One region of the Paenibacillus sp. NPDC058367 genome, then DNA from elsewhere that is predicted to be linked to it. Evidence: riboswitches for the same ligand, from Rfam matches in the RefSeq annotation. Region 1 holds a riboswitch; each other region holds the start of a gene.
The links. A riboswitch is a leader RNA that binds a small molecule or an ion and turns the genes downstream of it on or off. The one in region 1 is predicted to bind cyclic di-GMP.

Region 1 (3,269 bases):
TTAGCAAATATTTTTCCATAACGACTAAGAGAATAAATATAGCCATCGGCTACTTTCTTATTACAGAGATCCTCATAAAAATGATTAAGTGCCTCTAATCGGTCCTCCCTGTAATTCACTTCGTTCAGCTTGCTAAGCTCTGTGGATAATAACATTATTCGCACTCCCCCTATCAATCATTAAAAAGAATAGTAATTCTCAAAAATGTAAATTTACACCTAACCTATAATACCTTTTCAATATAATAGTTACAACATGATATTTCATACACTATTAAATTAATTCAGATTATTAATCACATAAATAGCATGTACTAAAATCCTAATAATTGGTAGGTCAATTTTATATTTATTTATTTTTTACATATCTCACTTCCTGTTGGCTACTGTCATGAATGGAGCAAAAAGCGCTGTTCTACTGAACAGCGCTTTTTACTCCATATGAAAACGACCTTATTATTCTAGTTCGGCGGGCTTTACAATGGTTGTACCTTTGTTATTCTTGGAATACTTAGCTTCGATTTTCGTGTTGTATGTATCCTTTTCTCCATCACTTATCAGCACATAACTCAGATCGACTGTCAGTTTTTCCGTCTGCCAGGTCTTAGTATTGACGAATAATTTCCACGTTACGCTTTTGGGTTGAACTGTCTCACCATCCCAGAGGTTCTCCTGGTCATAGAGCTTGATTATTCCCTTAGCTGCTGTCGGATCGGTTACCGTGAATTGCAGGACTGTCTGAGCACCAGCAGTGCTGACTTTCATAGATTTTTTATAACTTTTTACCGAATCAAGCATGGAAACAGGATCGTATTGACCTTTGGAGTAAAAAGAATCCCACTCCATCTTCTCCAGTCCAATCCAATACTGCGCATCAGGATCGATTGGCTCACCGTCATCGTCGTAACCTTCATCTTCAGATTCATCGATCAGTTCACTTCCGTCTACAAGATAGTAAAACTCCTTGTCATTGGCATATAGACTGTACGTTGTTTCTAAAAGACTACTATCAACGGTGCCGGCTGCAGCAAAATTCGGCAGTCGATTAATATCCAGCTTCAGTGTGTTAGTGTTGCTGATACGTACCCCACCGCTCTGAATATCCTGTTTTTTGATCACATCTAAGTGAAAATTCTTTATTGCTTTAGAGGCTGCCGTTACTTTGCTAATCATTTGATCCGCGGTTACTGCTGTTGTGGTAGCGGCAGACACGACTTCAGGATTAGACATCCATCTGATCGTTCCGGACAGCAATAAAGCACCTACTGCCAAACTAGTGCCTATTGTTTTGAAAAAACTGTTCATGTACTTCCCCTTTCGGCCCCTTGCGATAATGTAACGCCGTATAGGTCGAAATAATAAAAGAGCTCAAAATTGACTACATATTCTTAGAGCTATCCTTTATGCTTCATAAGACATCCCTATGGCGGCCTGGCGATCATTTCCTTCTGTAGAAAGGCTTTAGACCCATGGCTTTGTGTCATCATCTTTCGATGATTTTACCTTTAAAGCGGACATTCAATTAGTTTTAATTAGCTTACGGACGCATGTCCCACCGCTAATTTTATCATGGTTATAATTACCTGTAAACGACTTATCTTCCATTTCTATTCACCTGTCGATTTACTCGTATCCTTATGTCAACGTAAAAAAAAAAGCATAAAACAGGACTCCAGTCCGCTTTATGCTTTGCATCTAAAATTATTTTACAGGATCAAAAAGATTAGGATAAACAATATTTAACCAGCGCATCACGCACACCATGCTCATTGTTCGAACCCGTAACAGCATTCGCTGCCGCTTTTACCTCTACAGGAGAATTATCCATCGCCACGCCCATCCCCGCATAGGTAAGCATAGAAATATCATTAAAATAATTACCGATTGAGAGGACTTCTTCTTGCGGAATTCCCAGCTTCACAGCGAGATTTCTTAATGCGTTTCCCTTAGAAGATTCGGGATGCATCAAATCAACGAAAAATTCACCACTCCGCAAAATATTGTACTCAGGAGCCCAAGTACGCCATTCACGTTCAGCTTCGTCAAGGATTTCTGGCTGTGTAAATACAGTAAACTTAACAACCGGTTCACGGAAATCTTCCCATGCGGGCAGCGTCGCTGGCACAATACGGAAGTGCTCATACATATAATTAGCTTCTTTAGTCAGATTCTCTACATTATCAACATACATATCAAAAGCAGTATTCACATCATAATGAATATTGTGCTTACGGCAATAGTCAATATAGGGGTCAAGACCACGTGCATCCATACCATATTGATGCAGCACTTCTCGATCTTCCACTCGTACCGTCGCTGCTCCATTGTGACCAAGCACGTAACCAGTCAGCCCCATTTCCTCCATGAAAGGAATCGAGTTCTGTGGACTGCGTCCCGTACACAATACGATTTGACCGCCAAGACGTGTAACCTCAGCAATAGCTTCCTTATTCTCAGAGCTTAAGTGGTGATCATCATTTAATAGCGTACCGTCCACATCTAGTGCAATCAGTTTGTATCTCATACTCCACCATCCTTGTCTTTCTTTTTCTATATATAATTGAACTTGAGGCTTTTTGTGTTAAGTGTCAGTGGCAACTATGGTGAATGTTTGGACTTCCAGCCGCTGTTGTTTCCAGATTTCTTAATTTATACCGTTTAAAAGCGGATGAAATCCGGAAACAAAGGCGGTCGCTATCGCTCTTACAGTTCCAAAATTCCCCTCCGTCTCTCCCTTCTCTTATCCCAAGTTTCCAAATTCAATATATATATCAATTTATATATCATTTTCTCTACTATCCTTCTGACCCATCTGCGCCTAAGAGTGCCAGTTCCTCTAACGTCAGTTCCCGACAAGCTCCAAGCGGCAGACTTTCATCCAGCTTCAATTCTCCCATAGATACACGTTTCAGAAAAGTGACTTTTTTGCCTACCGCCTGAAACATACGCTTCACCTGATGAAATTTCCCCTCAGTGATGATAAGTGAAATATGGGAAATCACTTTGCTGCCGCGCTCTATTCCAAGAATGGTTAAGTGTGCAGGTAAAGTAACGTAGCCATCTTCCAGCTCCACCCCTGCTGCAAAAGCCGCGACATCATCCGCGTCTACATCGCCCTCGATGGTTGCCTCGTACGTTTTCGGGACATGCTTACGTGGCGACAGCAATTCATGGGCAAGCTTCCCATCATTAGTGATCAGCAGCAGCCCCACAGTATCCTTATCTAGCCTTCCTACAGGAAACGGTTCAAACTGTGCATACTCGTGCTTT
Region 2 (3,269 bases), on a different contig from region 1:
GATCTTGTTTTCAGAGAGATAGTAGAGAATAGTCATTTTATATTTACCGCTAATAATAGACAAGGTGTAGCCAAAGCTAGTGTCCTTCTGTTGAATGCCAGGCGGTATACAGATTTCATCACTCATGGGCTATTACCCTCCTTCAGAAAATATTCAACGAAAAGGCAAACGCCTGTTGTCGCTCCGTACTCAGGTCCCGACTTTATTATGTTTTACAACCTGCTATCAAGTCATCCTGTGAGAACGAATTCACTATATCATTTTGAAACAATTTGTTCAAAGCACTCGTGGCTAACTATCAATCGGTCGATTTTCTCTGTCGGCGAAGCGGGCCTCTTTGGTTGGAAATCAAAAGTGCCAAGCGGATAGCCTAAGCGACGAATTGAAGTTTTTAATGTAATTTTCATGTGAGCATCATCTTATTTTCAGGTTCAAGGTATATATTGAAGACACCAAACACCCCCCAGTGTTTTGTGGTATAAATCTCTCAGGTCTTGCCAACTCCCATGGTAAGGCCTATTTTTTTGTTCGCTAATTAAATGAGGGAGGGGGGCAGCTTCTTCGCTACTTCACTTAATCTGATACTGCTCTTCATAGCTCTTAAAAGATGAAATATCCAGACCGAGATATCTGCGCATATGAATGGCAGCTTGGGCAGCGACGATGTCGTTTAACAACAGCATTCGTTCATGGTATCCACGACATATAAATTTGGCTTCTATCCCCGTGTTAAGTCTGTTCTGCTCATAAACCTTGATTCCCCGTTTTCTCATCTCTGAACGAACATCTCTTAGATCTGTTGTAGCAACTGCTGCGGCTGTTTCAAGAACCTCCAGATAGGGGGTAGGTGTTCGTAAATGTGCAGATAGAATGGCGGAGTCCCGTTCGAAAGCTGATAAAATCATCGGAAGCAATAAATAAGATTTGACCAGCATGTTGTCCCTGCTTTCAGCTCTATTCATGAATCTCATCACCTCTAATGGGAACGTATATTCGTATTCTACCCCGATATTCCAAAAATAATCAATGGTATTTCTAAACAGATAGTCCAATGTGATTGAATTCACAACTAAATTAGAAAGAATAAAATATATTAAAATTGTAATAATAAAAAATAATGCTTCAGACTTATATAAAGGGAGAATTAGGATGAAAGAGGAAGGAAGTCTCCACCGTGGAATGGTATTTGGTTTGATTCTAAGTATTCCATTATGGATATCGATATTAGGTTGGATAAAGTTACTTTAAAATTGAAGGAAAACCTTTGTGTGAAGCGCCTTTAGGCGCTTTTTTTGTGCTTGCTTACGCGTATGAATATCAAAAGGAATTGATTGACAATTGTAGGAATGGAGCGCTAAACTATTATTAGTTCAAAAGTATTAAAAGTCATAGACGATTATTTAATAGGATGCTTAAAATGCTAGTTCTAATCCGCAAGTCAATACATATATTATCATGATAATAGCAAACCGCCTGAAAGGGTGGGACGCAAAGTCCAGGAGTCTAAAGTGTCTTAAATGCGCTATGACCGTCCGACTGCCATGAGAAGGGAATTCCACTTCTTTTTTGGCGGTCTTTTTTGTTGTTAGGTCCTTTAGAGTTTCTGGTAATTATTCTGATTAAATATAAATCATAGATTTAGGAGGTGTGCTTTTTGAAAAGAAGAATGAAACCGCTGCTTGCACTAGTATTAGCGGGGATATTGACGGTAGGTAGTGGTCTTTCTGGAGGTCATTTGGTAAATGCGGCTGGGGAGGTGCTTCCCTATACTCCTACACCTGTGTTAGGTATTGCAGGGAATTTTAATACTTTTATTTTTGGGGATTTCAAACAATCTAATGATCAGGTTCATGGGCGCCTTGCGGCCAAAGGTAATATTACTTTGCAGAATTACGGCGTATCCAAGGATAATCCAGGTGGAGATGTTCTTATCGCTGGTAATGACATCAGTTTTACTAATGGGACTGTTCATGGAGCATCCGTTTATGGTGGTGTTTTTTCCAGCAACGGTGTAGATCTTAAAGAACCAGCGAGAAAAGGGACTCCTATTGATTTTGATGCTGAAGAGCAATTTCTTATTGGACGTTCTAATGAATTCTCTTCGCTTGCTACAATAGGAACTTTCAAAAAGGAATATGGGAAAATAACGATTGATGCTCCGGAACCATTTAACGTTCTTAATCTTAGTGCTGCCGATTTCGCTGGTGCTAATGGCTTACAGTTTAATATTGCAAATAGCGCCACAGTTATCATTAACGTTAGCGGAAGTTCAGTTAACATTCCAAGCTTTCAAATCTGGGGAGGTAGCCCTAACAAGGTATTATTTAATTTTTATGAAGCTAGCACTGTTGACATTGGAAGTTTAACAATAGAAGGAACTATCCTAGCTCCGCTTGCAAAAGTAACTTATAATTCCGGTGAACTGCATGGGACGCTGATTGCAAAGGGATTTGCTGGTGGGGTGCAGATGCATTGGTATCCATATGGAGGGGAAGAACCACCTCCGACACCAACGCCGACCGTGGCACCAACACCGACACCAACCGTAACACCAACACCAACGCCGACCGTGACGCCAACACCAACGCCGACCGTGACGCCAACACCGACGCCGACCGTGACACCAACACCGACACCAACCGTGACGCCAACACCAACGCCAACCGTGACACCAACACCGACGCCGACCGTGACGCCAACACCAACGCCGACCGTAACACCAACGCCGACCGTGACGCCTACGCCGTGCGTGACACCGACACCGAAGCCAACACCAACGCCGAAGCCAACACACACACCGAAGCCAACACAAACGCCGAAGCCAACACACACACCAAAGCCAACACACACACCAAAGCCAACGCCGATCGTGACGCCAACACCAACGCCGATCGTGACACCAACACCAACGCCGACCGTGACGCCAACACCAACGCCGACCGTGACGCCAACACCAACGCCGACCGTGACACCAACACCAACGCCGACCGTGACACCAACACCAACGCCGACCGTGACGCCAACACCAACGCCGATCGTGACGCCAACACCAACGCCGACCGTGACGCCAACACCAACGCCGACCGTGACACCAACACCAACGCCGACCGTGACGCCAACACCAACGCCGACCGTGACGCCAACACCAACGCCGACCGTGACGCCAACACCAACACCAACGCCGACCGTGACGCCAACACCAACGCCGGAAGTAACGCCAACACCGACACCGTCGCCGGAAGTAACGCCAACACCGACACCTTCATCAG
Region 3 (3,269 bases), on a different contig from region 1:
GATAGTTCCGTCAATACGTCCTGTAGTTTTTTCCATACCTTTTAGAGCCATATCTAGCTGTTTATTATTCACAACAATGAATATGACAGGAATATCCTTGCAGACAGCAGCGTTAATCTCTGCGCCTAGCATCATAAAGCAGCCATCTCCTGTAATGCAGAAGATCGTTTCTTCTGGAGCAGCAACCTTTGCACCAATCGCCATTCCGATGGAATTACCCATACAAGCAAAGTAAGCATCGAAAACAAAACTGCCCGGTTTCTTAACCTTGTACCATTTCGCAGCATGGAAACCGTGACTTCCATCATCAACAAAGACTGTGCTGTTATAAGGAATCAAATCACTCATCGTACTCAAGACCGATGCAAGTGAAAGGTTTGGTAAAATCGGAGGCTCTTCGGTATAATCGGAATTTGTCGGTGCTTCGCGTTTTGTGATGTTGTTCGTGTCAATATTATTGAGATAGTAAACTAGATTGTCCCGTAGATCTCCAGTCACTGGAATCGTTTTAGAGAACAATATTTTTCCGACAAAAGTCGGATCGCTATCAAACTGAATTAATGTTGCAGGATGATTTTCCCTTTTAAGATTACAAATAGTCATATCACTTAAACGTGACCCGAGAACGATAAATAGATCACTTTGATTCAGCAAGTCATCCCCATGGGTACAACCGCCTACTCCAATTGGACCGTGATAGAGTGGATGATCCCAAGCTATAGCCCCTTTACCACCTGGAGATGTAACTACAGGAATATTAAATGTTTCCGCTAATTGAATTAGCTCACTATGTGCTCCTGAGCGGTTAACGCCTTTACCCGCGATAATTATTGGATTCTTAGAGTTATTTATAGCATCAAGTACACGGTCGATATTAGCATGGCTAACCAGTGATTCGCGTTCAGGGATTACAATATTACATTCCTCTAGCAATTCCGTTTGTACATCAAAGGGAATACAAAGGTGAACTGGACCACGATTACCGCTCAAAGCAATGGATATGGCATGATTAAAGATTGTGTTAAAGTGATCTCCACGTTCAATAAGCTTGCTATATAAGGTGGCAGGTCTAAACATATCAGCTAAATCAGCTAGAAAAGAAGTAGAGTCCTGACATTGGGGAATTCCAAGCTCTTTAATAGATTGATGGCCAGTAATAAATAGGACAGGTAGGTTGTTAGCCTTAGCATGTGCTGCTGCAGTTAATAGGTTTGTTCCACCAGGACCTGAAGTACCAAAAGCTACACCTAGTTTTCCAGTTTTAAGCGCATACCCGGCTGCTTCGAAGCCGGAACTGGACTCATGTCTCCCAGGAATAAATTCAATACCGTAATCTACCATTTTAAGAACAATAGGACAAATGGATTTCCCAATAATACCAAAGGAATGGGTAACTCCTAGGTTCCGTAGTGCTTCCGACATGTAATCTGCGACTGTCTTCAAAAAATACACCTCACAAGTTGATTGTTATTTTAAAATCAAACATTAGAAAACCTGTGCTCTGAATTAGGGCACAGGTTGGTGGCATAAATCGCCATAGAGACTGAACAATTGTTCAGTCGTCTTGGTTTTCTGCAACCTGGCAGTCATGGCCTCTGATTAAAAATGAGGCTGTAGATCCATGGTTTTGCGTCATCCTCTTTCGAAGATTTTGCCAATATTAATTTTAAAATTTATAAGAAGAATTTTCCTTTACAATATATTCCTAGAGTACCTTTGTCAATATATTTTCGCAAATTAACTCGAATTTTGACGAAAGTCTTGTCCAACCTATGAAATAATAGATATAAAAAAACTCCCCCTAAGTCAAAACTTAGGAGGAGTTTTTGGTCTTGTTTATATGATTTGCAAGTGACTTAAAACTTGAAAATATGGATAGTCTTCTGTAGATTAAACACAGCCTGTGTCATTTTCTCAGTTTCTTCAGCGACGGACTGCAGGGCATTAATTTGTTCATTCATAGCGGCGGATACTTCCTCGGTGCCGGCAGCGGTTTGCTGTGTGATTGCAGAGATATTCTCTATTGCACTTGAGATTTTCAAGGCACTTTCCAACATCAGATCACTTTCAGCAGAGAAGGAAGAGATTTGCTCGGTAATATACTGCACACTTTGCACAATTTGAGCAAAGATATGAGCAGATTGAGTGATCATCTCATTCTGTACCTGTACGACTTCTTCGTTGATAGCGATATTGTCAATCGCTTGTTTGATATCAGTTTCGATGCTCCGAACTAAGCCAAAGACTTCCTTCGTTGAAGCCGTTGATTCTTCGGCAAGTTTACGAACCTCCTGTGCGACTACAGCAAATCCTCGACCATGCTCCCCGGCGCGTGCTGCTTCGATGGAGGCATTCAGCGATAAGAGGTTGGTCTGCTCAGCGATCTCTGTGATGGTTTTTGTAATCATCGTAATTCCGCGAGCATTATGAGACAGGGCTTCGATAGTATCAGCTACTTTTTGAGTAGCCTGGATGTTTTTGCGCATGCCTTCAGCTTGAGTATCAACGGACTGCCGTCCTTGTTCAACTAGTTCTAATGTATGTATTGAACGTCTGTTCATTTCTTTCGTTGAGTTCGTATAATTGGATACTTTATTCTCAATATCTTTAATGGATTCTGTCATTTCAGCGATATCCGTAGATATTTCATTTGCACCAAGAGCTAGCTCGTTAGACGAAGAGGCTACCTGTGCCATGACAATTTTCAAATTCTGATTCTTATCTTCGATTCCACGGCTTGCATCCATAACTTGACGAGTGATTTGTGATGCTTCTGTCAAAATCTTCTTGAGCTTGTCAATCATAGTATTAAAGGAACGACTTACGTCCCCCATAGACCCGTTCTCATCGGCTCTACTAGTAAAATCCCCTTTTGAAATACTATGAGATACATTCGCGATGTCATCAAAAGAAGATGTAAGCGTTCTCTCGATAAAGCGGGCCACGGGGAAAGTTAGAGCAGCAAGAACTACGATTAGAACAATACCCAAAATAATGTTGCCTAAGATCATAAAAGTAACTAAAACAGGAATGGCAAATAGTGCGGCAACGAGGTAACATCCGGCAACAATTCTTTGTTTTAACGGAAGTTTATGCATCCAGTTCATTGGTATAATGTCCTCCTTATTAATATTATGTATTGGTGTTATTATATGGGATTTAAAGGTGATTGGTCTATAGTAAGAACTGACATAAATCTTCTTTTCGAAGTAGTTCTTTAGATTTCGTGTCAAAAATCCTCATAAATAGCGGAAATTTTTGCGATAGCA

Region 2: another riboswitch for cyclic di-GMP. It lies ahead of ACFWMP_RS25020 (choice-of-anchor A family protein); the one in region 1 lies ahead of ACFWMP_RS04260 (DUF6612 family protein).
Region 3: another riboswitch for cyclic di-GMP. It lies ahead of ACFWMP_RS17740 (thiamine pyrophosphate-binding protein); the one in region 1 lies ahead of ACFWMP_RS04260 (DUF6612 family protein).

What each region holds. Positions count from the first base shown of each region.
Region 1 covers NZ_JBHXIZ010000001.1:922,462-925,730, forward strand. Annotated here, with positions in the region: gene ACFWMP_RS04255 (serine hydrolase domain-containing protein) at 1-155, opposite strand, end outside; gene ACFWMP_RS04260 (DUF6612 family protein) at 456-1,304, opposite strand; cyclic di-GMP riboswitch class I at 1,422-1,513, opposite strand; gene ACFWMP_RS04265 (Cof-type HAD-IIB family hydrolase) at 1,723-2,523, opposite strand; gene ACFWMP_RS04270 (pseudouridine synthase) at 2,795-3,269, opposite strand, start outside.
Region 2 covers NZ_JBHXIZ010000005.1:385,626-388,894, forward strand. Annotated here, with positions in the region: gene ACFWMP_RS25010 (winged helix-turn-helix transcriptional regulator) at 1-126, opposite strand, end outside; gene ACFWMP_RS25015 (YhjD family protein) at 570-962, opposite strand; cyclic di-GMP riboswitch class I at 1,454-1,544, shown strand; gene ACFWMP_RS25020 (choice-of-anchor A family protein) at 1,655-3,269, shown strand, end outside.
Region 3 covers NZ_JBHXIZ010000003.1:194,261-197,529, reverse strand. Annotated here, with positions in the region: gene ACFWMP_RS17740 (thiamine pyrophosphate-binding protein) at 1-1,452, opposite strand, end outside; cyclic di-GMP riboswitch class I at 1,571-1,666, opposite strand; gene ACFWMP_RS17735 (methyl-accepting chemotaxis protein) at 1,857-3,107, opposite strand; gene ACFWMP_RS17730 (helix-turn-helix transcriptional regulator) at 3,230-3,269, opposite strand, start outside.